3 regions of the Aurantivibrio plasticivorans genome follow, and region 3 is predicted to be linked to each of the others. Evidence: predicted binding sites of a transcription regulator. Region 3 holds the regulator's gene; each other region holds the start of a gene.
The links. Region 3 encodes PhoB, which activates phosphate uptake and scavenging genes when phosphate is short. Its sites were predicted from a motif close to TGTCATAAANNTGTAACA; they were not measured.

Region 1: a site for PhoB is predicted at 4,816-4,833, ahead of ACZ5NB_RS13985 (spondin domain-containing protein). Genes of this name have one in related genera too.
Region 2: a site for PhoB is predicted at 4,670-4,687, ahead of ACZ5NB_RS12930 (phosphatase PAP2 family protein). Genes of this name have one in related genera too.

The regions. Positions count from the first base shown of each region.
Region 1 is NZ_AP036020.1:3,124,402-3,135,240, forward strand. Features, by position in the region: gene ACZ5NB_RS13965 (hypothetical protein) at 1-754, shown strand, start outside; gene ACZ5NB_RS13970 (pectate lyase) at 854-2,041, opposite strand; gene ACZ5NB_RS13975 (lipase secretion chaperone) at 2,209-3,129, opposite strand; gene ACZ5NB_RS13980 (cold-shock protein) at 3,379-3,588, opposite strand; gene ACZ5NB_RS13985 (spondin domain-containing protein) at 3,995-4,696, opposite strand; gene bla (metallo-beta-lactamase) at 4,879-5,802, opposite strand; gene ACZ5NB_RS13995 (acyl-CoA synthetase) at 5,853-7,352, opposite strand; gene ACZ5NB_RS14000 (Rossmann-like and DUF2520 domain-containing protein) at 7,492-8,370, shown strand; gene ACZ5NB_RS14005 (DUF4345 domain-containing protein) at 8,384-8,794, opposite strand; gene ACZ5NB_RS14010 (DUF2164 domain-containing protein) at 8,881-9,132, opposite strand; gene ACZ5NB_RS14015 (hypothetical protein) at 9,208-9,591, opposite strand; gene ACZ5NB_RS14020 (putative bifunctional diguanylate cyclase/phosphodiesterase) at 10,245-10,839, opposite strand, start outside.
Region 2 is NZ_AP036020.1:2,871,152-2,881,990, forward strand. Features, by position in the region: gene uvrA (excinuclease ABC subunit UvrA) at 1-1,993, shown strand, start outside; gene ACZ5NB_RS12920 (lysophospholipid acyltransferase family protein) at 2,017-2,931, shown strand; gene ACZ5NB_RS12925 (substrate-binding domain-containing protein) at 3,211-4,578, shown strand; gene ACZ5NB_RS12930 (phosphatase PAP2 family protein) at 4,737-5,255, shown strand; gene ACZ5NB_RS12935 (MJ1255/VC2487 family glycosyltransferase) at 5,295-6,389, shown strand; gene ACZ5NB_RS12940 (helix-turn-helix domain-containing protein) at 6,575-7,417, shown strand; gene ACZ5NB_RS12945 (universal stress protein) at 7,441-8,283, opposite strand; gene ACZ5NB_RS12950 (SulP family inorganic anion transporter) at 8,310-9,800, opposite strand; gene ACZ5NB_RS12955 (TetR/AcrR family transcriptional regulator) at 10,074-10,640, shown strand; gene rplQ (50S ribosomal protein L17) at 10,740-10,839, opposite strand, start outside.
Region 3 is NZ_AP036020.1:4,324,138-4,334,976, reverse strand. Features, by position in the region: gene ACZ5NB_RS19555 (DeoR/GlpR family DNA-binding transcription regulator) at 1-524, shown strand, start outside; gene glmS (glutamine--fructose-6-phosphate transaminase (isomerizing)) at 568-2,403, shown strand; gene nhaA (Na+/H+ antiporter NhaA) at 2,492-3,682, opposite strand; gene ACZ5NB_RS19540 (DUF4399 domain-containing protein) at 3,899-4,357, opposite strand; gene ACZ5NB_RS19535 (DUF4124 domain-containing protein) at 4,388-5,431, opposite strand; gene ACZ5NB_RS19530 (GNAT family N-acetyltransferase) at 5,537-6,013, opposite strand; gene ACZ5NB_RS19525 (dicarboxylate/amino acid:cation symporter) at 6,023-7,294, opposite strand; gene ubiA (4-hydroxybenzoate octaprenyltransferase) at 7,507-8,373, shown strand; gene phoB (phosphate regulon transcriptional regulator PhoB) at 8,470-9,174, shown strand; gene phoR (phosphate regulon sensor histidine kinase PhoR) at 9,256-10,614, shown strand; gene ACZ5NB_RS19505 (GNAT family N-acetyltransferase) at 10,718-10,839, shown strand, end outside.

The DNA of each region.
Region 1 (10,839 bases), 1.2 Mb from region 3:
GCTTCAACACCAGCGGCAAAACTTGCAAGTTGGTGATGGCCAATTAACGACTTTGCTGCTAGCACCTTCAGTTAATAGTCTCAGAGGAAGTCACCATAGTTGGAGCCTAGGCGTGGATATTCCGCTGCAACAAGTCGAAGGGACTTATGCCTACAATATTCCTCTAAACGTAGCCGATGCCTGTGAGCGCTTGGACGCAGGTCAAATCAACCCAGAAAGAGGTTTTTTAATTCGTCGTTTAACGCAGCTGTGTGCTGATTATCAGGACGAAGACTATCAAGCATCGGGTATTGGCGACATCAGCATTTATGCGCAGTACGCCTATTACAACGAGTCCAACTGGACCCCAGCGACTAGCATCAGCTACAAATTTGACAATGCAGATTACGACGAATTTTTAGGTAGCGGGACGAAGGAAGTGCATCTATCGGCAAGTATGCTTGGTAGCTTTCACAATCTCGCAACCAGTCTCTACGTTGGACATACACTATTTTCAGGCGGCGACTTGGAATCCCTTTACGATGATTATTCCCAAGCCGAAGTCACCCTACGAACACCCTGGAGACTGAAGTGGGAACTCGGCACAACATTTGGGTATCGCAACCCAAATGATGTTGATGTAACCCACGCAAGTTTGTTTGGCGGGATTCGCCTGGGTGAAAACAGTAGCCTAGTAATTGAGTACACAAGCTATCAAGGTGATAACTACTCAATCGATTCGGAAATCACAGCAAGTGCCAGTGTCTATTTTTAGTATTGCAATGGCATAAAAAAGCCGCCAGTCAGAAACTGATTGGCGGCGAGCCCTTTTTTAATATTCAGGGGAGGGGAAACTTTAATTAAAAACCTTTATTTAGAATTCAACGACATTCGACGTAGTGCAGCTTCGCCATGGCCCGTAACAGATGGTACCTGCATTGCGAATACGCGAGTTCGTTAAGCGAGCGGTCGATGACGAGCTATCAGTTCTGAACACAGCTTCCTTCATATTTTTGATATCACAATTATCAACCGTAACATTGATGGTGAACCCTGTTCCGCCATTTTGCCGCAAAAATTTCCCGGCTCCATCGACAATACAATTCGACACAGTAATATTGGCAGCAGCGTTAATTTGCATAAACTTATCGTATCCGTCATAAGCTTCAATATTGCGGACGACGATATCGCCTTGCGATTTCACGGTTAAGCCATCTTCGCCAATGTCCGTCCAGCGAATATTATCGATAGTCCCGCCTCCATAAAAATGAATACCGTCCGCACCGTTTCGACCGATGATGACGTTCTTCAACGTCGCACCGTTTTCTACTCGAAACACAGGCTTTTGACCTTCACCTTGTCCTCCGTCACCCAAAGCGGATGTTGGATTATAAGTTTTACAGCCGCCATCAAACACACCGCTACTAACCACAATGGTAGACGAAACAGTCACCGAGCCAGTTGAAACACAACTTGAACCTTTCCCGTTTCCAGTTGGCGGCTGTGAGCTACCGACTAAAGCAAATCGCCACAATTGAGGCGCGCCTCCCCAATATTCCCATTGGACAATGTTGGCGCCATTCGATGAATTGAAGTCATAGACCTCTACTGCCTTGCCACTAAAGCGTGAGATTATATTGTATGTTCCATTACCCTCAGCATTAATTTGCCACTGCTGATTGTCACCCCCTAAATATTCCCATTGACGTAAGTCACCACCATCCGATGTACTCCATGCATAGACATCAAGCGATTTGCCTGAATGAGCGGGACGCAATGTATAGTAGCCATTGCCTAAATTAGTGACATCCCACTGTTGATGCGTATCACCGTCGTAATCATATTGGACGACGTTTGCACCATTGCTAACACTTGCGCCGCCAACCTCCATCGCCTTACCGCTAAAGCTATTGGTAATGACATAGCGCCCGTTTTCTAAGGCCCCTGCAGGTGGATTAGGCTCCGGGGTAGGGTCATCTGGCTGGCTGGTCGCAACGGCGTTGCTGATCATTGCGCACAGTGCCACAGGAAATACCGCTAAACGTAGTAAATTTAAACTCATGTCAGCCCCTCTTTATTTTTGATTAATTATTGTTGACGGGATGCTGCATTAACTTCCCTACAGCGTAGACCGCGAAGCCTAACACTGTATAGAGGACATATAATTGCAAAAACTGGCTGTTTTTGCCTAGGGTTTCATGAATAGTGACACCGGGCACACAGCCCGCGTTAGAACTCAGTGAGGTTTTCAGCGGCAATGGCTTGCTGCTCTTCGACAGAAAACGAAGCATCAAATAGCCATTCAATTTGCTGCGCCTGTTCGGCTGACGACAGCGATGAATTAAGAATATCGGCTTTTTGTTGCAAGAATATGTCCCGGCGACTAAGCCAGTTAGTTATGCCATAATCTCGCGTCAAAAAATGTTTTTGGGCTTGTTCACGCTGACGTTGCTTTTCATCTTCAGATACGCTCGTATCAGAAGTAATTCGCAGATTCTCGAGCATATACTGCTCTTGTACGTGCTGGCGTTTAAATAACTTTTCTGCAACAGATCCCCCAAAATACATCTGCCTCAAGGTTTGAAGATCATCAAGTTTAATCGACAAGGTTACTGGATCGGTCACGTTGGGGTAAACGGTTTCGAGTTGAGACTTGGCCTGTAAGTACTCAAAAAAATTACCGACGATATCTACCACTTGCTCGGCAGCAGGACTGGGTAAACCATCACGAATTACCTGGCTAACGTAATCACGCTGCTGCTGGCTCATAGTGACTGCGCTATAACCTATCGTTTGGTATAACGCTTGAAGACCTACCTCATCCACCACGACATTGCCGTAGTGATCAATGCGCACATCACCCAAAGCCTTCACTATGCGCTGTTCGTCAATAGTCGCGGCGACACGGGCATCGAGCCCCTGGGCGCCCCCTTGCTGTGTCGCTGCATATTCACGCAAGGCTTCATTAGAAGACCATTGCCAAACACTTTCTATCGTTTCTGTCTTACTCTCAGTCGCCGAGGTTTCGAGCATAAGAGACTCATCAGTGTCTTCACGTGCCAGATACCAGACAACTGTTAAACTAAGCAGTAAAAAGGCCAACCCGTAAAGAAACACGTAAAACAAATCAATCGTTGATTTAGACGCCATTTGCTTGCCTATCAATGTTATTGTTATTTTTAACCCAAGAATCTTGTTATTTCTGATCGAAGAAACTACTGCAAAACTTTGGAGGAATGCAAATTGTCTGAAAATGTTTCCCTTGTGGATGAGATCTAGCTCACTTTGCAACGCGGGAAGCGAAAGATTGTCTGGTCACCAATGAAAAATTTGTAATACGGCTATAAACGCAAAAAGCCAGCGATAAAGCTGGCTTTTTATCTAGGCAAATAACAAGATTTACATTCTTACGATTTTTTCAGCTTGCGGACCTTTTTTTCCTTCAGTAACGGTGAATTCAACTTGCTCACCCTCATTTAAAGTCTTAAAGCCATCCCCCTCTATCGCACTAAAATGTGCGAATACATCGGGCCCTGAAGCCTGTTGAATAAACCCAAAACCCTTAGACTCGTTGAACCACTTTACGGTACCGGTGACGCGATCTGACATAGTTTTTCCTCATGATCTGTTGTTACAAATAATCGCCGCAAACACAACACATAGTCGCGGCACAGCCGGAAAGTTGGCGATTACTTATTAACGGCAGGACGAGGGCTTTATAATTAAAACGATCGAATTGGCAGACGAATAAGTTCTTGCTTTCTAGCTTGACGATTATTCTATCCTGGGCCAAATAAAAGTCAATTACATCAAGCCATGCAACTTTAACAAATAAAAATGCACAATAATGTGGCGATATTGAGGAAAAAAACCAGTCAATATAATCTAATTAGTGCTGAATAGAATAGAAAAACAATCTAGATATACCCAAAAAGTAAAATAGACAATGCGGACATTATTTTAATAAGCAGAAATAGTCGAGAATAATAAGCGGGTCTTACGACCCGCTAAGAGACTAATGTATGCGGGTTACTTTTATGACCGCTACCGAGTTATTCCAGTCGTATATTTCGGGGGTCAGAATTTCATTTCCTTGCTCATCTTCTGTGCCCAAGTCATGAAACCCATTACCGATGTATACGAAGCCTTCGTCACCGTCATTGGGACCCGGGGAATAGCCATCTCCACCACATCGAGGCCCGGGGATGTTTGCACAATTCTGATCATTGAGCTCTGTTCCGGCATCGTAACCGGGGCTATGAGTAACGCTCGTACCGCGAAATGGTAATCGCACGCCATTCACTGCGAGGAACGTATCGTTTGTGGGAATGAGCATTGCCGCAACGCTTAAGTATCGATGATGCCTACTCGCTTCAATGACTACTTGATGAGTTTCACCTGGACCAATTAAGCCTGGAATGGTGACGACATTACTGACCGCACTCCCTTGCGATAGCAGGAGATCAGTTAATGGTGCCGTATCACCACCTTCTGCAAGCAACTCAACTTCTATACTAGCCGGTTGGCCTAGCTCAAATACGGATACTGAGTTGTTGTGCGTCGCCACTAATTGAGGCGTAAAAAATTGTCCTTTCGTCACATTCGTAATTTCTACTTCGTATCTCAATGTTTTATCGGCTAAAGCTGGCACTCCGCTAAATGCACCACATAATACTAGCCCAGCTGCGAGCAGCGATTTGCTTGAAAATATCTTCATGTCCTTTCTCCTTTTTTTGATCAATTGCCAATTCACAATGGCAACGTCAGTACGAGAACGAACGTGAATGGGTTACGAGAATTTACGCTAAAGGCGATACTTTACAATCCTGTAAAATGTATCACAAATATTCCACAACACGCTGAGATCAAAGAACATAAACCGTTTAACTATAGAGCGCGCTATTCATAGCGAGTCATAAACTGCGCTTTGGTTTGCGCAACCATTTCATCCCATGGTTGCTGCTCCAGTAGTGGGTGGGGGCGAGCCCCGCCCTTAAGTGCATCGCCCCAACGAGCTATATCAGCACCCGGATGATTACTGATGTAAATATCCGGTGACAATTCAGCTAACCGCTCAAAACCCAACAGTGTTTCTTGGATCAAGTCCGGGAATTGAGGATTTCCGTGCAGTTGCACCCCTGCGTTTGGCCCACGACATCCAAATACCGTAACGTCATACAGCCTATCAGACTCTGACGCAGTTAGACTCCACACGGTACACCCAGGGGTATGCCCCGGCACTTGAGTCGCTGTTAAATTGACGCCACCAAGCGATACGACATCACCGTGCTTTAAAACCCGGTCGACTTTGACCTTCGGCCAGCCTTCAAACCCCAGTGGGGACAGATCTTTTCCTTGGCGCAATGCTTGCGCATCGCCTTCCATTGCAAACACTTTCGCTTTGGTTGCGTTTTGAATTGCCGAATGAGCCTGTACATGATCAAAGTGCGCGTGCGTTGCTAATAGGATCCGTATATCAGAAGGGTTGAAACCTAAGCGCTTAATATTGTCAATGACCAAACTCTGCATTTCGCGCGTGCCAGAGTCTATTAAAATATGTCCTTGGTCAGTTGTAATGAGATAGACGCCGATATTTTTTGCACCAACAGAATATATATTTGCCAATACATTAAAAGGTTCTTCAGGCTCACTGGCATCTTGGTGTAATGGTTTGGCCATTTCTTCTTTTTCCTGATTACTCAGATCGCTTACGTAGCGCGCTGCTTCATTATCAGTTGAGCTTGCACTTGGAAGAGAACACATTAACGCTGCTACGACACTCGTGACCGCGAGCACACACCGCTTGTTAAGCTGAAAATTCATAGCACCCCTATTTAAGTTTTAATGTTAGATATCAATCACCAGTCTACTGGCTACTTCTGCAAAAGCGTTTTGGTCACCTTTCCCATCGCGTTGCGCGGTAAAGAATCCACGACTCGTAGACTTTTCGGAATTTTGTACGAAGACATTTTTCCCGTACACCATTCTTTTAACGCCACGTCATCGATAGAAGAACCCGGAGCCAACACCACTACTGCCGTTACGGCTTCTCCCCAGATAGGGTCGGGAACACCAATGACGGCGCACTCTAAAATTTCGTCGTGACTCAGTAGCACCCCCTCAATTTCCAGTGCTGATATTTTGAAGCCACCCGACTTAATAATATCAATCGATGAGCGTCCCATAATACGGTAATAGCCATTTTCAACGACGGCAACATCTCCCGTGCAAAACCAACCATCAACAAAGCTTTCTTCGGTGGCGGATTTATTTCCCCAGTACTCCAAAAATACGGTCTTACCCTTTATGCGTATTTCCCCAGGAACCCCTTCTGTACTTACACGTTGTTGCTTTTCATCAAATAACGCCACCTCGACCCCAGGTAGAGGGACGCCGACTGCACCAGCCCGCCGCTCACCACGATAGGGGTTTGAAATAGCCATTCCGATCTCTGTCATACCATAACGCTCTAGAAGCACTTGCTCCGTCAACGCCAACCATTTTTCATAAATAGGGATAGGACAAGCGGCCGACCCGGATACATTCAAGCGCATATGACGAAACCCGTTGCACACTTTTTCTTTTTCGCCAGCACTCATGCCTTCTAAGTAGGATATTAACTTTGCATAAATTGTTGGCACAGCCATAAACAACGTATACGTATCTTCCGTAACCTTTGGCAAAAGTGTTTCGATATCGAATTGTGTAAAGACATCAATTGTTGCACCCGCCCACAATCCGCAACATAGGATATTTATAATGCCGTGAACATGATGCATCGGTAAAAACAGAGGGATACAATCCGCTTTTTGCCACTCCCATGCCTCTAGTAATGAAAGAATCTGAGAGTGAATATTGCTATGCGTTGACACCACCCCTTTGGGTTTGTTCGTTGTGCCGCTCGTAAATAAGATCATCGCTCGGCGGGAAACATCAAGCGAAGGTAGATTTGCGTTAAGAATTGGCATTGATTCGACATCGGTGAACAACTGATGATCAACGCCATGTTGAGCGCATAGACTAGCAATGTCTCCATTTAACTGGTCGGAGACAATTAACTGCGTCGCACCCGTTGACACAAGATAATGCTCAAGCTCGCCGATAACAGCGTTTATATTCAAAGGAATGGCAATTCCACCAGCTCGCCAAATGGCAAAGAGCAATGTGACATAGTCCAAGCTTGGAGGAATAATCATGGCGATCCGTTCTTCGCGGAGATCTCCACCTCCTTTGAGAAGCTTCGCAGCAACATCATTAATACGTTGGTTAAGTGCGGCGTAAGTAACTTGCTCCTCGCCTATGGTTAAGGCAAGCCTATCATTGTTATCATCTAGAAATGGAAAAGCTTGCTTTGTCTCGTTATCAGTAATCATTAGCGACCTTACACAGAAATGGTTGCAATACGGAATCTATTCATTAGCGTAGGCAATGTAACCGAGGATACTTCCACACTTTCGATGAACTGTACACCCAGCCGAACTGGGAAATCTCCCAATTTATTAGAGACTTAGCATGGCTACGCGAAACATTTCACTTATTGGTTCTGGTATTGTCGCATCGACTCTCGCCTCAACCTTCCAGGACAATGGCATCACGGTCTCCGCTATCGGTGCCAGGAATATAGAAAAGGCTAAGAACCAGTTTTCTTCAATGATGCCAGCAACTGCCGTAACGACAATTGCCGACGCCGCCAAACAAGCTGACATTCTGTTTATTTTGGTCAGCGACGATGCGATTAGTAGCATTGTTGAGATGCTCCACCAAGAAAATGCGATCAGACCCAATACAATTCTTATTCACTGTAGCGGCGCATTATCGAGTTCTGTCCTCAAGCGGTCCTCACACTACGCTGTAGCCTCGGCACACCCGCTTCAGACGTTTCCATCTGTGAAACAAGCAAAGAACTCATTGAAGCACTGTATATGGTGTTGCGAAGGTGACACGGAAGCGTTGAATGCAGTCCGCCCCATGATAGAAACGGTTAGCCAACAATTTCTTGAAATAGACTCATCAGCTAAAACTCTTTACCACTGCGGCGCAGTGTTTGCGTCAAATTATCTCGTCGCACTGATTGATGCGGCATTGGAATGTAATGAATTCGCGGGTATCGACCGACACGATGCGCTCACCGCACTACGCCCGCTAATTAACGCCACCCTAGACAACATCCAAACCAGAGGCACAACAGAAGCACTAACCGGGCCTATCGCACGAGGTGATAAAGAGACTATTCGTCACCACCTCACATCGCTAGATAAACAATCAGCACTTTTGGGCATATATAAATCGCTAGGGGAACGTACGCTACGCCTTGCTAGCAACAAAGGCACAGCGAGCCCAGAGAACTTGATGTGTATTGAGCAGATCTTGTCAGAACATCCTGAAAACTAAAGGGGCGTTCATTTTATATAGCATGGCTTTCTTTCGGTATCATACGATACAAAATGATGGCAATAGCAACCGAAACCCATTCGATAATGAGTAACAGCCACTGCATGAATGCTTGCCCACCATCAAACACAACCCCCACGAATCGGGTCACACCTGCCCCAGCCAGCAGGAAAATAACGGCTACCAGCGCTTGATGAAGGCGACTAAACGCTGCATAGAGAATGTAACACCCTGCGCCGAGCAGAAAGCCGCCGTAAGTCGCCCTAATTTCTGTGATAGACACGGGGTTATCTAAAGCAATCCCCATGGACGTCATAACACCAACGGGATTAAAAAGCCCCGCCAGGCCACAACCAATAAACAATACGGCTTGCAGCACCAAGAAAGCCACGGCCACTCGCTTCGATTTGACATTCAACTTCAACTTAATTCCTCAGCACGAATTAACAAAGAGTACACTTATACGGTACCCTCGGCATTAAAGATTACTAGGTGGCAACTCAACTAACGTCAGCGTAATGGTAAAGGCTTTTCAAGCTGAAGAATTGAATCCGATAATTCAGACACCTTGTCATTAATCGCCACCTCCGCATCATACAACCCTCTGTTGTAAAAAAACGGGCCTATTTCTTCGGCAAAAAAATCTATTAAAAATTCGGCATCGAATCCGCCGATGCTTTGGTCCAACTCCTCGTGAAAGTAAAGCTGAACTTTTTTCACGATCAATTCCTTTTCGTCTTTAGAAAATTCAATCTTTTCCATCAAAATCTCCTTATCAAGTAGTTTATCGCCATAAAAACGACAGCTAAACTGACACTGTCTTAGTACGGAAATATGCTAGACATATCGATACATTATAACTGGCATGAGCAGTACCCATAGTAAAAATAGAGACCATACTCGCCCCCTTAAGATATGATAATCGTTGAGTAGATGATCCCATGAATGTCCCGCAACATAGTGACCAAAACCAAACTCAAATATAACAGTTGCCACAAACCAAATTGCGCCAATACACCACGCATTAACTAAAGACTCGATCGGCCATAACCGATGAACGAAGTAAACAAATGTTCCCGAGAGCAAAACTCCCGTTAGCGTGGAGAGCTGATGAGCCGATAACTCAGAAAGAACCTTCCCATAGGTCAACTCACGTAACACGCCATTGATTACCGCAATGAAAGCCAGCGGCAACCACAACAACGCATATTGAAGTACCATACACACCCCCTCTTCAGCACAATCTAGCGGACAAAAGCTCCCGGATCAGTCGGTAATCGCCACCGAATTGCGCCTTTTTAGGTTTTTCGCAATCGAACAATAAGGTATGGAAATACCCCATAAAGAATTAGTGACATAGCGTACGCCACACCCGAAATAGAGTATTTCGTCTGCATATACTCTAGAAGGGATAAATCTCGCAACCATAGCACTAGGGTGAATTCAAAAACTAACAGATATAGCAACGCCAACCCACCAACACACAGCGCCTGTGGCCTATTTATCACTGTGCTACTGGCGTACACAATATAACGTGCCGCCCAAAAGCATACCGCTATCATGAAAGGCAACTCGATGAGTTCTGCCGTTTGCTCGCCTACACTAGGCACCAAAATCAAAATTCTTAGTGTTCCGAAAGCAAAACCAACCAAAAACACAATACAAAAATAGAGTGCTGAGCGATTCAACAGTATTCTCATTTTCCTAGACCGTTGTCGATAACGTTTGTTACAAACGCTTTCTCTATGGCGACGAAAGCGCACATAGAAAATAATCGCACCATGATAACTAGAATGATGGTACGAAAACTATCTTGCAGTGCTTTAGAATAAAACGCAGGCGAAGTGGAGCATTAACCACAATGGATCGAAGATTTACGTTGGGAAAGGAAGTTCCAGCTCGATATCATTGGTCTGAAACACCGCTGTACCGGACGAAAAGTAGGTTTCGAGTTTTTCAGGCGTCACAGGCTGGGCGTAGAGAAAACCCTGCGCTTGATCACAACCTCGCTTACGTAGCCAACTCGCTTGTTCTTCGTTTTCCACACCTTCTGCAACCACATTAAGCGACATATTATGTGCGAGCCCAATGATCGAGTTTGCAATCGACGCATCGTTTTGATCATGATGTATGTCGTGTATGAAGCTACGGTCGATTTTTAATTTTTGGATTGGAAAACGCTTAAGATAGGCGAGAGACGAATAACCCGTACCAAAGTCATCGATAGCAAGTGACAAGCCCATTTCGTTCAACTGAGCCAGCATATTGACAGTTTCGCCGGCGTGTTCCATGGCAGACGTTTCAGTAATTTCAAATTCCAAATATTGTGCGGGCAAATCGATTTCGTTCAAAATGTCTCGCAAGCGTATTGCAAAGTCTTGCTGCCGCAACTGTCGAGGAGAAAGGTTGAGCGCAATTTTTCCAACATGCAGCCCCATATCAATCCAATGACGCTGCTGGCGACCAGCG
Region 2 (10,839 bases), 1.5 Mb from region 3:
TTGGGACCGAAGAAATATTTATTACTTCCACATGCTGTCTTCACTTGCCGACCACTATGGGTTCGACATCGATACGCCCTGGAAAAAACTACGAAAAAAAGACCGCCAAGTTATTTTGCACGGTTCAGGTAATACCGAAATTGATTTCACCTACGTTAACGACCGTGGCGATGTATATTCGCGCACCCACAGCTTTGAAGGTGTTATCCCCAATATGCAGCGGCGCTATCGTGATACCGACTCACAGATGGTGCGCGAAGATTTATCAAAATACTTATCTTCACAACATTGCCCGGAGTGTGGTGGCGCAAGGCTAAAAGAAGCTGCTCGCAACGTCTTTATCCAAGATAAAACTCTCCCTGAAATCACCAATTTTCCAGTCGGCGATGCGTTCGATTATTTTACCGACTTAAAGTTTGTCGGTGCCAAAGCTGAAATTGCCGATAAAGTGCTAAAAGAACTGCGGGATCGCCTGCGATTTTTGGTTGATGTTGGTTTAAATTATCTAACGCTGAGTCGCAGCGCCGAAACTCTCTCCGGAGGAGAGGCACAACGAATCCGCCTCGCCAGCCAAATCGGTGCTGGCTTAGTTGGGGTAATGTACATCCTTGATGAACCCTCCATTGGTTTACATCAACGCGACAACGAACGACTACTGAATACACTCACCCACTTACGTGATCTCGGCAACACGGTCATTGTTGTGGAGCATGATGAAGATGCGATTCGCAGTGCTGACCACATTATCGACATTGGCCCTGGTGCTGGCGTACATGGTGGTCAGGTTATCGCACAAGGTACAGCGAAAGAAATTATGGCGACGCCTGCATCGATCACCGGGCAGTATATTTCTGGCGAGCGTGAAATTTCTGTTCCTGCAGAACGAACCCCATTTGATCATAAAAAACAATTAATGATCGAAGGCGCTAGTGGCAATAATTTACAAAATGTAAACTTGTGGATACCTGTAGGTTTAATGACCTGTATTACTGGCGTTAGCGGTTCCGGAAAATCAACACTGATCAATAATACGCTCTACCCGCTTGCCGCAACCGCTTTAAATAAAGCCACAACATTGAAGGCCGCGCCACATAAGGACATTCAAGGCTTAGACCATTTCGACAAATGTGTCGATATCGATCAGAGTCCTATTGGCCGAACACCACGGTCAAACCCCGCAACTTATACCGGTATATTTACCCCTATTCGCGAATTGTTTTCCGGCACACAAGAGGCTCGCTCTCGCGGTTACAAAGCTGGGCGCTTTAGTTTTAACGTAAAAGGCGGTCGATGCGAAGCTTGCCAAGGGGATGGTGTTGTTAAAGTAGAAATGCACTTTTTACCCGATGTGTATGTGCCCTGTGATATTTGCCACGGCAAGCGTTACAACCGTGAAACACTGGACATTAAATATAAAGGCAAAAACATCCATGAAGTGTTGGATATGACGGTAGAAGATGCGCGAGAATTTTTCGACGCCATTCCTGCTGTATCTAAAAAACTGCAAACCTTAATGGATGTAGGCCTAAGCTATATTCGACTTGGCCAAGCAGCGACAACCTTATCTGGCGGGGAAGCGCAACGCGTCAAATTGTCTCGTGAACTATCAAAACGGGATACCGGTCGTACGTTATACATTCTCGATGAGCCCACCACTGGCTTGCATTTTTACGATATACAACAGCTTCTCAATGTACTCCATCGATTACGTGATCACGGTAACACCGTTGTGGTTATCGAGCATAACCTCGATGTCATTAAAACCGCTGACTGGATTGTAGACCTAGGCCCTGAAGGGGGAAGTGGTGGCGGAAAAATTATCGGTACAGGGACACCAGAGGATGTCGCGAGTCTTGAGCATTCTCACACAGGTCATTTTCTAAAACCTCTACTAGAAAAACATGCGACAAAAGGAAAAGCGAGAAAGACAAAAACGCCCACTAAAACCAGTGGACGAAAAAAGGTTGCTCGAAAGTCAGCCTCGTCTAAATAACACGTTTTCCACGGTATTTTTTAATGTCTAGCACTTCCCCCAAACCCTCCTTCGGCCAACGAGTTGGCTTCTTAGCGTTCCGATTGTTTTTACGGGGGGCTAGCTGGCTTCCCCTGAAGGTTGCACGCGCAATAGGTAGAAGTTTGGGCGTCGGCTATTACTACACATTTAAAAGACGTGTTCACTTTGCCCGAGTTAATATTAATATCTGCTTCCCGGATTTAAGCGAAGAAGAAAAAGAAGTCCTAGTGAAAGACTGCTTTATCCAAGCAGGCATGTGGTTTATGGAAGCCGGCGCAGTGTGGCTGTGGCCAAGAGAAAAAATGCTTGGTTATGTGCGGGAAGTAAATCCTGAACTTTTAGAGTCTGTCATTGATAAAAACCACGGCGTAATTCTCGCCATTCCTCATCTCGGCAATTGGGAAATCATTGCACCATTGATCACAAGCCGTCATCAATTCGCTTGTTTTTATCTACACGACGAAAAAGTTCCTCTCATCAGCCAATACATATATCAGCAACGATCACGGAACGGTACCCTGTTGGCCCCAGCCGGACCGAAAGGCATACGCATTTTATATAAGCACTTAAAAGCTGGTAATGTCGCCGGACTACTCCCAGATCATATTCCAAGCGCCGACATGGGTGTATTTGCGCCATTTTTTAATAGAGACGCATTGACCGGCACATTGATATCATCATTAGCGAAAAAAAATAATGCGGCTGTATTATCTGCCGTTATTGTCCGCACAGATTCGGGATTTGACGTTCATTACGATCATGTAGAAAATCAACACAGTGATGACCCAGTGCTTGCGGCAAAGAGTATTAATGCCGCGATTGAGAAGGCAATTGCTATCGCCCCTTCGCAGTTCCAATGGGTTTATCCGCGCTTTAAAAAACGTCGAGACCCCAACACCCAATCGCCTTATCGTTAGAATTTTTTCAAAATAATAAATATAGAAAATTTGTTCACCCCTTTTACCTTCCGGTCTACCTACAAACTATTTTCACACCAATTGATGTGTACAACGTCAACTATGTAAGCATGTCCACACACCAACGAAAAGTAAATTTCAACCAATCACCATTTATTTCGCAAATCCGGTAATGGAAATAGACGCAAATCTTTGTACAATGCGCGCCGCCTAAAACAGGTTTCGAGCGCGACTCCCTGGTAGGCTGATTTTTCTGATGTCTGGAGGTATGAAATATTTATGTCACATTTATTTGTTAGGTGGTTTTCAAACTCTCTCATAGGGTTACTCGTTTGCGCCTCAACTTTCGCCGCCACTGAAGACGATCGAGGCGAACTACTACCTTTTACCACCCAGCAGAACGGTAAGCTTTTTTCTGTCGCCGGATCCAACACTGTTGGCGCAAATCTTATGCAAGTGCTACTCACAGATTATTTTTCTTCGAAAGGTGCTACCGATATTCAACGGATCGACTCTGAAGTTGAAAATGAATATCGAATACAGGGGCGCTTGGGCAAACGTACCATGTATGTTGACGTAGCAGCACACGGATCATCTACAGGTTTTCAATCGTTGATGACGGACAGTGCAGATATTGCTATGTCATCGAGACGAATAAAGAGTGCGGAAGCTGAAAGTTTGCAACATATTGGTGATTTGAAAAGTTTTTCAGGTGAACATGTCATCGCTATAGACGGCATCGCGGTCATTGTTAACGCTCAAAACCCGCTAAACACTCTAGAGCTAAAACAAATTGCAAAAATATTTTCTGGCGAAATTACTAATTGGGCGCAACTCGGTGGTATCCCTGGAGAAATACAGGTTTATGCGAGAGATGGGAATTCAGGTACGTGGGATACGTTTAAATCTCTGGTACTCGGTAAAGCTTACACGCTTTCACCAAAATCTCAGCGTTTTGAATCAAACGATGAGTTATCCGATACAGTCGCCAGAGATAAAAATGGCATTGGTTTTGTCGGCTTAGCTTCAGTAAGAGAGGCTAAAAGCATTTCGGTATCAGAGCAAGGCACATTGCCATTACCACCGAAGGTTGCTTCTGTTGCTACCGAAGACTACGCTTTGTCGCGCCGCTTATTTCTTTACACACCAACCACCAATACCACGCCCCTCATTCGTGAATTTATTAGTTATATCCATAGCGATAATGGCCAAGATGTTGTCAATCAGGTGGGCTTTGTCTCACAGAATATTTTGAAGATTGCTGGCGACATCGAGGAATCAGCGCCTGAGCAATATCGGCAAGTGGTCTCAAAGGCTGACCGACTCTCCGTTAACATTCGCTTTGCAGCTGATAGCGCTAGCTTAGATAACAAGGCCCAGCGCGATATTCTAAGACTCGTGGATTTTATGGAGCGTCCTGAAAATTTAAACAAGGATATTATTCTAGTGGGTTTTGGCGATGCCAAGCAAAGCGAACAACGTGCAGAAGTATTATCTAAAATGCGCGCCATCGCAGTCAAAACGGCGCTATACAAACACAAAATCGGCACCACACCTGTACAGGGCTTTGGTGCATTTATGCCCGTAGCAGACCTTAGAGGTGGTAATCGCGCAAAGAACCAACGTGTAGAAATTTGGGTTCGTTAATTCTTTTAACGAACATAGCCAGCGCGCCGTGCTCAACCTCCCATCCGGTTGAGCACTTTTACTCTATCACTTCATCGAACCGTCACCATCTAGTCACATAACTGTCATATTTGCTTTATAGGCTATACAGCAAATATAGGGTATGGCAGATAGAGACGATGCGTTTACTTGAATATGCAGCTCACTATGACTTAGTAACATTTGGCTGGCTACACCAAAGAGATAGTCAAAGGCTACTTGTCCCTATCGCCAAAAAAATCTCTTTCACCGCCGATGGATACTTTTATTCATTTTTAATCTTATACAGTTTGGTTAGCTCCCACTGGGGGCTATTTCAACTGTCAGTTGCTACCTTAGTTCTCGAGCGTATTATTTATTTCTTCTTGAAGAATTCGTGTAAGCGCAACCGACCGCCCCAGGTTATTTCTGGTTTTCAGAGCATTATTACGGCATCGGATAAGTTTAGCTTTCCATCCGGGCATACCTCAGCAGCCTTCATGCTCGCGACTCTGGTATATCTAATCAACCCAGCACTAGGTGCCTTCCTATATCCCTGGGCGGCTTCAGTTGCAGTCTCGCGCGTCGTGCTAGGAGTCCACTTCCCAACAGATACTTTGGCCGGTGCTATTCTAGGATCAAGTATGGCTGCTATAGGCTACAGCATTTTTATCGGCTAACGACTTATTTAGAACTAAAAGACAAAAAAGAGGCAGACATTGAAAGTTTTGTATGGCGTGCAAGGTACAGGCAACGGGCATATTACACGCGCTAGAGGCATGGTAAAACACCTTGCCGAATTCGGGTTAGACACCGACTTTATTTTTACCGGTCGGCCTTTGGATAAATTTAACGACATGGAGCCTTTTGGGCAATGGCAGCGTCGTGAAGGAATGACGTTTGAGGTCAAACAGGGCAAGGTTAAAACGTTTGATACTGCGCTCAATTTAAAACCTCGCCAGTTTTGGCACGATATTAATGAGCTCGACTTATCACCTTATGATTTAATTCTCACAGACTTTGAGCCTGTTACGGCCTGGGCTGCTAAGCGACAAAAGAAACCGTGTTTTGGTTTAGGCCACCAATATGCTTTTGACTACGCCATTCCGAAAACCGGCGATAACCCGTTCACTCGTATGGTGATGCGCCAGTTTGCACCGACTACCTACAACATCGGGATGCATTGGTACCATTTTGGACAACCGATTCTCCCTCCCATTGTCGACGTCGCGGACGACGTGATTACTATTGATGAGAAAGTCATAGTAGTTTATTTGCCATTTGAGTCCGTCGACGATGTGCTGAATCTCTTGCGCCCATTGTCAGACTACCAATTTTTGTTCTACGGGCATTTTACCGAGCAAACCATTGAAAACCACATCACGATGAACCCGATTTCTCGCGAGGGTTTTCAAAAGGATCTGTTGCGCTGCAACGGTGTCATCTCAAATGCAGGGTTTGAACTAGCGAGTGAAGCCATTGCGTTAGGGAAAAAGATATTAGCCAAGCCGCTACATGGCCAAATGGAGCAGCTATCGAATGCATTGGCGCTAGAGCAGTTAGGCCTCGGACAGCCCATAAAACAGCTAGACGTTGAAGCTACCCGGCGTTGGCTCAGTGAATTCGAAGCCAAACAAGTAGAGTATCCCAATGTTGCCAAAGCACTCTGTGAATGGATCTCGCAAGGGGAACTTGAAAATATACAGCCGCTAATAGAAAGCCTATGGGCGCAGACCAAAGCGCACGGTGTTGATGCGTTCAACGAGTATCCGACTACGACCTTACGCAGTCGAGCATCGGCTGGTGGCTTTTAGCCGCCAGCGCCATTAGCTTTCCCCCCTATCCAAAAACCACTTCGTTTTCCCCAGAGCCACACGCGCTTTCCTTGACTCTCTTCCCGGCTGAGGTATATTCCGATATCCGGAATCAAATGTGTTCACGATATACATCACGCGGAACAGCTTGATTTGGCTATTACCGCTACCACAGAAGAATAAGAATGAGCGAAACGACTCCAACCTGTCCTGTAATCTACATATGGAAAAATCGCCGACTTTACCTCGGCACGCAATTTGTCCCTCTTAGAGAATACGAAACCCCCGCGGATCAATTAGTGATCGCGCTGGAGGGCAAGATTATTTTTAACCCTCCTGGAGAGGCACCTATCGAAACTCGGAGTATATTGATGCGTGCTGGGACGCCCGTGTTGATGGAACACGTCGATACAACCAACGCCATCATCGCAATTTGCTGGTTAGACCCAATAGGCCAAGACTATTTCGTCAATGAGTTGTTGATGCAGGATAAAGCGCCTGAAGTTTCAAACGCTTACTATAACCACCAATACGAGCAGGATATTATTGACGCATTTCTACGCTTACGAAGCCGAAAACCAAGTGCAGAAGAAGCGGAGTCTATTCTCGAAAAAGCACTAATACCCACTGAGCATGAAGGGCAAGAGATATTTCATTTTGATCCGCGAATCATCAAGGTGATGCAACGTATACGCGAGACGGTCAAAGAGAACCTGCCAGTGAAAGTACTGGCGGAAGAAGTGTTTTTATCGGAGTCTAGGCTACTGAAACTATTCAAAAGCCAAATTGGTATACCCATTCGGCGCTACCGTCTCCGACATCGTTTATTTGTAGGGATCATGCACCTAAGTGGTGGGGCCAGCGTCACCGAAGCCGCCATTGAATCAGGATTTGCTAGCTCCGCTCACTTCTCCAAGTCCTATAGCGCGTTGTTTGGCATTCAACCAACCGGTGCTTTAATGAAACCACCCTTTGCTGAGGTCTTTATTCCCGAGAACTTTAGTCTTGATTCAGATGATAAGGAGTAACTTGATAGACAATTAGATGTGAGCTATCTGAGCAAAATAATAGGAACCGTGCTTTCGGTAACCATCTTAGACGTATTGCTTCCTACAAAAAACTGCCTAATGCGCGAATGCCCATAAGCTCCCATCACCAACATCTCTATCCTGTGAGCTTCTTGGTACTGATGCAATGCATCGGCAATATCTCCTTTGAGAACGCAACTTGTCACCGAGTGCCCATGTTGCTCTAACAATAGTTTAGCGGGCTCAAGCCGATCGGATTCCGCTTCACCAACCATCACTAGGTGCCCCTCCAAACCTCGAAGCAAAGGACTAGCCGCAACCCGCTCAATAGCCTTGTTTGCTGTTTCGCTACCATCATAAGCAAGCATATAGTTACGAGGAGCATTAAATTCTCCGACACTGACAAGGATCGGGTTGCTAGCTGCCCTAACAACATTTTCCAGGTGAGACCCCAAAGCAACTTGCCCTTGCGTATGATCTTCACCCATACGCCCCATTACCAGTAAGCGCGTTGCATGTTGCATTTCAAGTATCGTATCCAGTACGAAACCATGGCGTTGTACTTCTTCTACCTTAACCACACCCTGCTTTTGCACCCTATCTTTCGCATCAGCGAGCATGTGCTTGCCATGCTCAAGCGCTAAGCGGCTTCGCTTTTCATCGAGCTCGGTTAACTCAGACAATAGATGTTCACGACTTCCCAAACCTATCGCGCCAGATAAATTATCCTGGTCGGGCGTACTAGACTTTTCCAGCACGTGTAATAAAGTGAGTGGCGCATCAAGTCGAGTACTTGCCCATGCAGCTGCATCGCAAACGCCTAGCGCACTCGGGGAACCATCAATACAAGCGACAACATTATTCATTATTTTTTCACCTACACAGTAGCTTCTTAGTGTCCAGCCATTAACTTTTCGACTTCTTCGGGTTTATCATGAACACCAAATTTGTCGACCACAGTTGCTGTAGCCTGATTCATTCCCACCACTTCAACTTGAGTACCTTCGCGTCGAAACTTGATGACAACTTTATCCAGTGCAGAAACTGAGGTGATATCCCAAAAGTGCGCTTCCGACAGGTCAATGATGACATGTTCAACGGCTTCACGAAAATCAAATGCGCGCGCAAACTCATCTGCCGATGCGAAGAAAACCTGCCCAACTACACGATAACGTCGCCCACTAGGCTGTTCCAATAGTTCACTTTTAACCACCATAAACCGGCCAATTTTATTGGCAAAAAACAACGAGGCCAACAACACGCCAACAAATACGCCAATAGCCAGGTTGTGGGTAGCGACGACAACTCCTACAGTGACTAGCATCACAATGTTACTCGACAAGGGATAAGTTTTTAGGTTGCGTAAAGAATCCCAAGAAAAGGTTCCAATAGAGACCATAATCATGACTGCTACCAGTGCCGCCATCGGAATTTGGCCTATCCATTCATCCAAAAATACCACCATTATGATTAGCAAAAGACCTGCGGTAAGTGTCGATAATCGTGTTCGCCCGCCGGACTTAACATTAATAATTGACTGGCCAATCATTGCGCAGCCAGCCATTCCGCCAAGCAAACCGGAGCCAATATTCGCGATACCCTGTCCGCGGCACTCTCGGTTTTTATCGCTTGGCGTATCAGTCAAGTCATCCACGATAGTGGCTGTCATCATTGACTCGAGCAAACCCACGACGGCTAATCCAATAGAGTAAGGAAGAATGATCAATAATGTATCTAAATTGATTGGCACTTCAGGCCAAAGGAAAATCGGCAATGTATCGGGCAGTTGGCCCATATCACCAACCGTACGAATATCCAGGCCCACCACCATAGAAAAAACCGTTAAGGAAACAATGCAGACCAACGGCGATGGTAACGCCTTACCGATGACGGGGATCAACGGGAACAAGTAAATAATACCCAAGCCGACAGCGGTCATGACATAGACGTGCCAAGTCACATTGGTGAGCTCTGGGAGCTGAGCCATGAAGATTAATATCGCCAGCGCATTTACAAACCCAGTAACAACCGAACGTGACACAAATCGCATTAAATCGCCCAGCTTAAGATACCCGGCAACTATTTGAAGCACACCTGTTAGTAGTGTCGCGGCGAATAGATACTGCAACCCGTGCTCCTTTACCAACGTAACCATCAACAAAGCCATAGCGCCTGTTGCGGCTGATATCATACCCGGTCTACCTCCTGTAAATGCAACGACGACTGCGATGCAGAACGACGCATATAGTCCAACCTGGGGGTCGACACCGGCTATGATGGAAAACGCTATCGCTTCAGGAATCAATGCAAGCGCAACGACAGTTCCGGCAAGCAAATCACCCTTGATGTTAGAAAGCCAATCTCTTTTTACAGTTTGCAGCATGTCATACACCAGGCAGTCTAAGTCTATCCCCGGTTCGAGGAGGTGGGTTCATAGGGAGGGTAAATTTAATGCAGGCGAACCGCGCTAACGATAGGACATTGCTAAAAGCACCCCATGTCGGCTCGCAGAGGGTGCGCATCCTATCAATTACTATCGTATTGAGCAATCGTGACGCTTAGCTGATCCAGTCACTACAGACCGGTCAATATAACAGAGCAAACATCTAGACCATTTACTATAATATCTACGTCAGCATATAGTCGAGAGGCCACTATGGCGAATGCCGCAAAGCACCGGGACAACCTAGTCAATACCGCCATCAAGCTGTTTAGAACCAAAGGCTATGCAGCAACAGGGTTGAACGACATACTCTCCCTGAGTGGTGCCCCCAAGGGCTCGTTGTACCACTACTTTCCAGCTGGTAAAGAACAACTCGCATGCGAATGTTTAGAAGTTGCAGGCAATAAAGTGTCAATCACTTTAAAAGACCTTGCCAACAACGCTACTAGCCCTGAAGAATTTATTAGCGAATATTGCAGTTTGCTATCTGGCTGGATGCATGACTCAGCATTTACAGAAGGCTGTCCTATCACAACCGTATTATTAGAATGCGCGCCTAATTCACCCAATATCACAGTTTCCTGTGAGAAAATCTTTAACGAATGGCTTAGGATTATCGAATGTTTTTTGAAGAATAAAGGTAGAGGCGATACTGAAGCAGAAGACTACGCTGAGTTTATCTTGAGCGCTATTGAAGGTGCGCTGATACTAGCCAGAGTCCAACGGTCTGCCATGCCACTGGCACGAACCGCCAAGTCCCTAGCCTTATTGGTATCATAAGCAGCAGCACTAAAAGCCGCGAATTGAGCAGGAAGTAATACCCCCTATATACAAAAACACCGGCTCTCGGCCGGTGTTTTTACATAAACTGCATTGATCTTATTCAGCGGCTGATTCAGTTTCTGCGTCTGGCTCAGCAACTTTCTGGTTACGATCGACCAACTCTACATAAGCCATTGGTGCTTTATCGCCAGTGCGG
Region 3 (10,839 bases):
TTGCTAAAGCGGCAGCCGAGCTTATACGGGACCACAATCGCATTATCATTGATAGCGGCAGCACCACGACAGCAGCACTGATTCCTGAGCTTTCCAGTAAACAAGGGCTAGTCGTAATGACCAACTCGATTGCTATCGCCGCGTCCATTCGCGAGCTTGAAAACGAGCCAACTATCTTGATGACAGGTGGTACTTGGGATCCCAAATCAGAAGGTTTCCAAGGTCAGTTAGCGGAACAGGTGTTGCGATCTTACAATTTTGACCAGTTATTTATTGGTGCAGATGGACTTGATTTGGAGCGTGGCACTACAACTTTTAACGAGCTATTTACTTTAAGTGGCGTTATGGCAGAAGTATCTCGTGATGTCATCGTCATGGCCGAATCCGAAAAAATTTCACGCAAAATACATAACGTCGAACTACCGTGGACATCTGTCCAAACGTTAGTGACTGATACCGGGATTACTAAAGAGTCAATTGACCGATTAAAAGCGCATCAAGTTGAAGTGATTTGCGCTGAATAACCGGATTAAAAATTTGAACACATACAGTTAAACGGAGAACACTATGTGTGGCATTGTTGGCGCTGTTGCGCAACGTAACATTACAAAAATTTTGATCGAAGGCCTCAAGCGCCTTGAATATCGTGGATACGATTCTGCTGGAATTGCAGTACTCAATAAAGAAGGCGAGCTTCAAGTTCTTAAGGCTGTGGGCAAAGTTAGTGAGTTGCAAACGGCTATCGACAATTCACCGACAAAGGGTGGTGTTGGTATTGCTCATACACGTTGGGCAACTCACGGCAAACCCAGTGAGGTGAATGCGCACCCTCACATTTCCGCTAAAAGTGATGTTGCCGTCGTCCACAACGGCATTATCGAAAACTATTTGGAATTGCGACAGCAGTTAGAAAGCGAGGGAATTTCTTTTCGATCAGAAACAGATTCGGAAGTACTCGCACACTTAATCCGCAAACTGTTAGATCAAGGTGAAACATTACTCAGTGCTGTTCAAAAAACCACAAAGCTGTGTGAAGGCGCGTACGGTATTGCCGTGACCGCAGTAAACGAACCTCAGCGTTTAGTTGTTGCACGTAGTGGTAGTCCACTTGTGATTGGTGTTGGTATCGATGAAAACTTCATTGCGTCAGACCAGCTCGCTTTACGCCAGGTAACAGACCGCTTTGTTTACTTAGAAGAAGGTGATATCGCTGATATCACCTTGGAAAACTACACCATCTATGAACCCAATGGTGAGCCAGTTGAACGAGAGGTTGTACAATTAACCGATAGCGTTGAAGCGGCAGAACGTGGTCAATATCGTCACTACATGATGAAAGAAATTCACGAGCAACCGAGCGTCATCGCCAATACATTAAACGGTCGTATTGGTAAAACCCGTGTCTTGGAAGAATCGTTTGGTACCAATGCAGCTGAAATTTTTGAAAAAGTCGAGCACGTCCAAATCGTAGCGTGCGGGACTTCTTATCACTCAGGTTTAGTTGCTAAGTATTGGCTAGAAGATTGGGCAGGCCTGCCCTGCTCTATCGAAGTCGCCAGTGAGTTTCGCTACCGCAAAACGGTGACGCCCAAGAACTGCTTGTTTGTTACCATCTCTCAATCCGGTGAAACAGCCGATACCTTAGAAGCATTACGTGTCTGTAAAGCGTCGGGTTACATGGCGAGTTTGACTATCTGTAATGTCGCCAACAGTTCGTTGGTTCGTGAGTCAGATTTACGCTTAATGACGTTGGCTGGGCCAGAAATTGGTGTTGCGTCGACAAAAGCTTTTACGACGCAGCTAGTAGCGCTGCAATTGTTAGCTATCGTACTAGGGCGTCGTCACGCTGTTAGCGCAGAACTGGAAGAAAAAATGGTAACAGCACTTCACCAATTGCCCGAGCTTTGCGAAGAAGTAATAAAACTCGATCAAGCGATTGAATTAGTCAGTGAAGATTTTGCGGATAAGCACCACGCGTTATTTTTGGGCCGGGGTGTGGAATATCCTATCGCTATGGAAGGTGCACTTAAACTTAAAGAAATATCCTATATCCACGCAGAAGCCTACCCTGCAGGTGAGTTAAAACACGGTCCTCTCGCTCTTGTCGATGCGGATATGCCAATTGTGGCCGTTGCACCGAGTAATGATCTCCTAGAAAAAGTGAAATCTAACCTCCAAGAGGTGCGAGCACGAGGTGGTAAGTTGTTTGTGTTTGCAGACGAAGCAGCAGGCTTTACAAATGATGAACAAACCAAAGTTGTTCAATTACCTCATGTACCTCAAAGCGTTGCGCCAATCGTCAATACAATTCCTTTACAACTCCTGTCTTACTATGTGGCAATCCTGAAGGGTACTGATGTCGATCAGCCGAGAAATTTAGCTAAATCAGTTACCGTTGAGTAGCGAAAAGCCCAGTATTAAAAAGCCGCAACAAGTGCAGCTTTTTAATACTGGATGGTGAGATGGTGATTTTGGATGTAGCTAACGTAAACTAACTACTTTCATTGGGTTTTAGCGTTAAGCGTAGAATGCTATAGCCTAATATACCTGACAGCAGCGACCCAAATAGTATGCCCAAGCGTTCGTCAAAAAACTGATTAACACCGGTTTGTTCAAACGCTAAACCAGAAATAAACAAGCTCATTGTAAAGCCGATACCGCACAGTGCGGATATACCGTAGAGCCCACTCCACCGCATACCTTTAGGCAATTCCGCGAACCCGAGTTTAATTGCCAGCCAGCAGCAACCAAAAACACCGATTTGCTTACCTATGAAGAGGCCTGCAGCGATACCGAGAGGTATCGGATGAAGAAGGCTGTCGATTCCCATACCGATAAAACTCACACCGGCATTTGCGAAAGCAAAAATGGGAAGAATTAAAAATGAAACAGCGGGCGCTAGACTATGCTCGAGCTCTTTAAGTGGTGACTTGTAGGTAAACTTAGATTTGTGAGGAATAAACATGGCCAACGCGACACCGGCCAAAGTGGCATGAACACCGGACTTTAAGAGAGACACCCACATAACAAGGCCAATCAACAGAAAGATACTGGTATCTGCGACTTGTTTCCGATTGAGAACAAATAGCACACAGCAACACAGCGCGGCGAAAGCTAGAGCGGTCAATGAGATGTTGTCGGTGTAAAATAGCGCGATTATGACCACCGCTCCAACATCATCAAAAATCGCCAGCGACGCCAAAAATATTTTGAAGGTTACAGGTACTCTAGAGCCAAGGATAACCAATACGCCTAATGCGAAAGCGATATCTGTAGCGGCGGGAATAGCCCAGCCTTGCAATGCGAAAGCACTATCACTATTCAAGGCGTAGTAGCAAAGCGCTGGAACAAACATACCACCAAACGCACCTGCCAGGGGCAGGGCTATTTTTCGTCGGTCCGACAATTCCCCTTCGAGTAATTCATACTTTAATTCGAGCCCGACCATTAAGAAAAAGATCGCCATCAAGCCATCATTAATCCAAAGTAACAAAGGTTTATTAATCTCAAAGGTACCGACTTGAATAGCGACGGGGGTATCAATTAACAAATCGTAATAAGGATATAACGGAGTGTTAGCCACAATGATAGCGATTGCTGCTGACACCATGAGCAGTATACCGGGGGCTGAATCTTGTTTTAGAAACCGGGAAAGCATGTTCTCAGAAGAACTGTTTATCATTGAATTGTGGACTCCAATAAGAATAGAAAAAGTTTAGATACTAAGAATAATATACGGTTCCGTGAAGACCAAGGATCAACACAGAATTTGGTTAAAAGTCGATTCAAAGGTAGAAAGAGGAGACCCGTGAAATAACCCTAGACTATGATTAGCTATTTCACGTGACGGATGATTAGTAGAGATCAATTGAGTCTTCTCAACGTAGATCTCTAAAAACTACTTAACGGTAATCGTAATCTTTTCTGAAAGCACCGGCTTATCGTGGGGTTTATGGATATGATCGCCCAGTAGTAGCTGCAACGTATGGGTGCCCGGTTCAAGTGTCAGCATGGTTTCAGTTTGGCCACCGCCGAAATGTTTAACTTGGTCTGTGGAAGGTAGAGATTGTGAAACGTCAGGTAGTTCTTCCAAGTTAATCAATAAATGATGGTGACCTGTATTGTCTTTTACGACGCCTGCGGGTGCCACGCCCATTCCCGAAAGGCCGAATACGATTTTGACGGGTGAAGTTACTGTATCGCCATTTTGTGGGGTCACAAAATACACCTTAGCCCCTTCTGGCGCTTTCGATGTTTCTGCCAGTGTGACGCAGGAAAAAGTAGCCATTGTGCTAGCGAAAAGACCAATGAAAAAACGGCGTGAGACAACGATTGTTTTTCTCTTAACTCGTAGCATGTAAACCTCCTTGATTAGTGATTAAATGGTTTAAAGAAAACTGCTAAGTGCTTCCTCGGCTTTGGGTTGAAGTGCAGACACATCGGCACCAATGCCATTCACGCGATAGAGTTGTATCGCTGATGACGCGCCATGTTCCTGTGTGAGCTGGCGCATCTCGCTTACCCAGCGCTGCGCATTGCTAACACTGTTAGCATTTTTAGCCCAAGTATGCTCGGCGATCTCGGCATGTGCCGCGAGGGTATCTTTGTCATCTGCACCTACAATGACTGCGGTATTGACATGGCTCGCTGCCAACCATGCGTTGACATCGAGCTCAACTTTGACGATATTTTTTTCCTTCTTGCCTGGCCACGCCGCCATGCGATATCTAGCCGCCATGCCATTCGGCCATTGAACATCCTCATAGGGAAATGCAAACCAATCGGGTTTCACTAACACAGCCCCGTTAACTTTCTCTGGGTGCACGATAACGAACCGGTTCACAAACTGTGCGCCACCTTCTAAACCGACCATGTAAAACTGCTTTTCAAAGCCGCGAATATTCTCTTGGTAATACGCCAGTATTTGTAGGACAAACTGGTCCGCATTGACATATCGTCCAAAAAGACCGCGATAGCCAAATTGATGTGGGCCGTCTGTTTTAACGCCAAAGTTAGCATCGAAAAAAACAGGGGCAACCAGCAGCATGCCGTGTTGTTCCGCAAAAGGTAGCCACTTACTAACGATATTTGCGACCGACTGTGATTCTGGTAAACGTTCGTCTAGTTGACCGTGGGCTAACACTAAGATAGGTCCACCAACTTTAAAGCTTTTCGCACGGTACTGAACAAACTCACCACCTTCAACTTTGCGCAGTACCGCTTGACCACGACTTGCTTGAAATTCCTTTTGTATCTTGGCAGCCCGCTCACGCTGCGCTACTGAGCTACCCGCCTCTGGCATAATTTTGGGGGGTGGTGTATCGGAGTAGTGAACGTGGCCACGACTGTCGGTCCAACGATAGATTTCTGCGATTGTCTTCGCGTTATAGACCAAGGAAAGGAGGATGAAAATACCGATGAGGAGTCGCATAGCGAAAATGGCCTTCATAAAGACGAATATGATGTGAGAACTCAATAATAGCAAATGCTAGCGTTAATTGGCGGTACCTCAATCGAGTCTGTTCACTGGCGTGAGCTAACCATGATGACATTGATTTTGTACGCCAATCTGTTTTTCGAAAATAAAGACCTCACCTAGGGGTGTTACCCGAGATTCGACAGGCTGGAACCCCGCCTTATGATAGACGCTAATGGCCCGCGAATTGTCGACTAAAACATCGAGCCATAGGCGAGTAGCGGGTAAATAAGTAATGACGTAGTCTTCAATCGCCACCATTGCGAGCTGGCCAATACCTTGGTTTGGAGTCTTGACCACGATTCGACGAAGCTCGACGGTTTGCCGGGCGGCACTATAGACCAAGCAGGCAAACCCTAGCTGGCCGTCACTCTGGGTATCAATAATATTTAGATACAGGACTCCCGGCTTGCAGCGCTCGGCCAGATGCTCTTGTGTCGAATAGGGCTCAATGTAAGCATCGTAGCCACTAGATGTCTCTAGTTCTGCATAACTCGCGCAGTCTCGAATGCTGCCTTTTACAACCGCAATGTGCACAACATTACCTTAAGTGAGTTTGGTCTCTTCGCCTTCCGAGCGGCCAATGACTACCGCACAACAACTATCACTAAATACATTGACTGAGGTACGCATCATATCGAGCAAGCGATCGGTTACCATCAATAAACCGACTAACTCCAGAGGCAAATCCAATACCGTCATGATGACCATGATAGCGACCAAGCTAGCAGCCGGAATACCGGCTACTCCAATGGATGTGAGCAGCGCTATAATCACGACGATAAATTGCGTAGCAAACGATAAATCTCCCCCGTAAGCTTGAGCGATAAAAATGACCGCCACGCATTCATATAATGCGGTGCCATCCATATTGATAGTCGCGCCTAATGGTAAACAAAATGATGTCGTACGATTTGATACCCCGGCATTTTTTTCAACGCATTCCATCGTCAGCGGCAATGTACCCGACGAGCTGGCGGTCGAAAATGCGGTAAGCATTGCTGGTGACATTGCGCGAAAATGTTTTATTGGATTAACGCGGGCAATAAATTTTAGTATTAACGGCATGGTGACAAACATGTGTAGTGCCAGCGCGATAACCACGGTGACAAAAAACCAACCCATGATTTTTACTGCATCAAAACCGGTATTTGCAATGGTTTTCGCAACCAACCCAAATACACCAATGGGTGCAAACTTCATAATAAACAGTGTCACAGCCATCATGGTTTCGAATACGGCTTGCCAAAAATTGTGCAGTGTTGTGCGCAACTCGGGTTTCAGTCGCGTCATGTAATAACCAAATAATAAGCCAAAAAAGATAATGCCAAGCATCTGCCCTTCAGCAGCGGCGCTAACAATATTGGGTGGCACCATGCGGACAAAGACTTCGACAATATCGCCGGTACCTCGCCCATCGGCGCGAGCAATTTCTTTGGCGACTTCATCGGCAGGCACCAGGGTTAATTGATCACCCGCTGGCTGCCCGTCGATGACACCGGGCTGCATAATATTCACAACGGCTAAGCCTACAAGAATCGCCAGTAAGCTCGATATCATGTAAAACGCGAGGGTTTTTCCACCGAGGCGGCCAATATTGCCATCGCTCCCCATACCCGCGACACCGCAGATAATGGATGAAAAGACTAAGGGCACAATGATCATCTTTAAACCATTGAGAAACATGGTGCCAACAAAATTGAAAACACTATAGGTTGATACACCGAGTACCTGCGTCGACTGATCGGTGAGGCCGCCAGCGATAAATGCGAGAACGATGGCCCCTAAGATTTGCCAGTGCAACGGGATACTTTTCATGGACACTCCAACGCGTAAAAATCGAATGACGGCTTAAAATCGGTAACAAGCAATAGGGTCGACCTTAGGGCAAGCACGTAAATTTCACAAGTCTAGCCAGCCAATGTCCCTAAAATGGTATAGTGCCGCGATACATCGTCGTGATTATTGCTTCAACAAGCGCGACGATGTATCGCGCAAGAAGAATAACCACACAGAAACCACAACAACTTATGACCACGCTAACTCAAAAAATAAACCCGTATTGGCGATTAATGCGTTTTGATCGCCCTATCGGCACACTGTTATTACTGTGGCCTACGCTATGGAGCTTGTGGATTGCTGCGGGTGGTTTGCCGTCGATTAAAAACCTGGTGATCTTCGTGGTGGGCACTATTATTATGCGCGCCGCTGGTTGCGTGATTAATGACTACGCCGATCGCCATTTTGATGGCCACGTCGAACGCACACAACATCGCCCCCTGGCAAAAAAAGAAGTCTCTGAAAAAGCGGCTTTAACACTCTTTGCCGTGCTATGCCTGCTCGCGTTTGGCTTGGTTCTCCTGACTAACTCGTTAACTATTAAGCTTTCATTGGGTGGGGTGGCGCTCGCCATTTGCTACCCATTTATGAAGCGACACACGTACTTACCGCAAGTTGTTCTAGGCGCAGCCTTTTCCTGGGCTATCGTCATGGCTTTTGCTGCCGAGCGCGGAGAGCTGCCGCCAGAGGTATGGCTAATTTATACCGCCAATTTATTGTGGACTGTGGTGTATGACACCTTCTATGCCATGGTCGATCGGCGCGATGACCTTAAAGTAGGGATTAAATCTACCGCCATTCTGTTTGGGACAAATGACCGCGCCATAACCGCAGGCTTGCAGCTACTAACCTGCTTTGCGCTGCTTCTAGTGGGCCAGCGCTTTGAGATGGGAATCGCCTATTTCGTTGGGGTTGGTTTGGCCGCGCTATTATTTTGGTATCAACAATGGTTGATAAAGTTTCGCAACCGCAACGACTGTTTCAGAGCATTCCTCAACAACAACTGGGTTGGTGCCGTCATTTTTGCTGGAATCGCAGTGGATTTTGCGTTGGGCTAAGCAAATTCCCGGCGTTGTCATAAACTTGTAACCATCTCTTTATTAAATGGTAGGCTGACAATGACTAGTACACTGACCAGTAATACAGGCGACGTTATGCCCGATAAAACCATTCTAATTGTTGACGACGAAGCAGCCATTCGTGACATGCTCCGTGCTGCGCTGGAAATGGCTAGCTACCGCTGTTTGGAAGCAGAGAATGCCCAAGACGCACACAGCCTAATCGTTGATGAAGCTCCCGACCTCATTCTTCTTGACTGGATGCTACCCCAAACCAGTGGCATCGAGCTTGCGAGGCGCTTAAAGCGAGACGAAGTGACCGCTAACATTCCGATTATCATGCTGACGGCGAAAGGTGAAGAAGACAACAAAGTGCAAGGCTTGGAAACCGGAGCGGATGACTACATCACCAAACCCTTCTCCCCTCGTGAGCTTGTCGCACGCTTAAAAGCCGTATTGCGGCGTATCGATACCCCCGAAAAGCAAGACCCGCTGTGGGTAGATGGCCTCTGCCTGGATCCGGTTAGCCACCGCGTCACCATCAACTCTCGCCCCGTCGATATTGGCCCTACCGAGTACCGTCTGCTGGAATTCTTTCTCACCCACCAAGAGCGTGTCTACAGCCGATCACAGCTGTTAGATCACGTATGGGGTGGCAATGTCTATGTTGAAGAGCGCACGGTTGATGTCCACATCCGCCGCCTGCGCAAGGCGTTGCAGCAAGATGGCCACGAGCGTTATGTACAAACCGTGCGTGGGGCTGGCTATCGATTTTCAACGCAACTGCCTGAAACTGCCTAAAACTAATACAATAGAGTCCAAGGGAGGGGGTGATCCGCGTTTCTTAATGCAAAAGATCACTCAGCTATTGCAACCTCCCCAATGCGAACTAAGATTGCGGCTTTACTCAATTATTTAAGGCAGAACGTTTTGCACAGAGGGTTTAGCGCCGAGCTTCAGCGCGTATGCATTTTTACCGCCGTCGGTGTGGTAGTTGGCTTAATTATTGGCGAACTCGCCTGGACACTGATTGCCATTGGTGGCCTCTATATGGGCTGGACGCTGTGGCAAATTCGACGATTGGATCGCTGGTTAACTGCCCGCGAGCCGGGTCTACCACCGGATGCCAGCGGAATCTGGGGCGATATCTTTGACCGCATCTACCACCTCCAAAAGCGTCAAGGCCGTGAAAAGAAGCGCCTGCAATCTGTTATCAACCGGGTTGAAGATACCACCGCTGCCCTACCCGATGCCGTTGTGCTGCTTGACCCCAAAGGTGAAATCAGCTGGTGGAACGACAACGCGAGCCAGTTGCTCTCCTTACAGCCAATCGACAAAGATCAACCGTTGACGCACATTCTGCGTAACCCCGCGTTTATTCGCTATTTCGAAAAAGGTGATTACAAAGAACCCATCAACATCAGCGCACCAAGTAATGATGCTATTAAGCTGCAAATTCAAATTACGCGGTATGGCCAAGGCGAGCGCTTGATCGTGGTGCGTGATGTCACACGTTTATTTAAGCTAGAGCAAATACGCAAAGACTTCGTTGCCAACGTATCGCACGAACTCCGAACACCGCTAACGGTTATCAAAGGCTATTTGGAAACCTTAGGGGATTTTCTCAGCAGCGAGCGCGCGGAAAGTATTGCATCGACCTGGGTAAAACCCATCGCGCAAATGCAACAACAATGTAATCGCATGACACTGCTGATCAACGACTTAATTACCTTGTCGCGACTAGAAACCGAAGACCGCGATGCAAACCAAACCGCGGTATCTGTTAGAGCACTAGTGAATAATGTACGCAGCGAAGCGGAAGCGGTAGCAGGAGATGATTACAACATCAGCGTCGATTGTGAATGCGACGATGCGATTACTGGTATACAAAAAGAATTACACAGTGCGGTATCCAACCTCGTCATTAACGCCGTTAAATATTCACCCAAGGGTAGTGACATCAATATCCATGCGTACCGCGACGATAAAGGCTGTTACATAGCCGTCACCGATAACGGTATCGGTATTGACCCCATTCATATCCCTCGCCTTACCGAGCGTTTTTACCGTGTCGATACCAGTCGCTCGATAAATACCGGGGGAACCGGGCTTGGCTTGGCTATCGTTAAACACATCTTACTTCGTCATGATGCCCAGCTTCACATAGACAGTGAGCTTAACAAAGGTTCGACGTTTACCTGTCACTTTCCGATATCGCGCATCGCTCGCGAAGCCGCATAAACCCTGAGAAATAAGTGAATATCGTGTAGATTAGACGCGTAGCGCCAATGATGTGCAATTGAATCGAGGCGCTTTCGTTAAACACCGGGTTGTAGGAATAATCATGGCCAAATGGCAGCACTGCTTTGTTGATAGTATTTCTGCTATTGGGGCACAACAGTGGCAAACGCTTTTTGGCCAAGACTCAGTGTTTCTACGCTATGAATTCTTGCACGCTCTTGAACA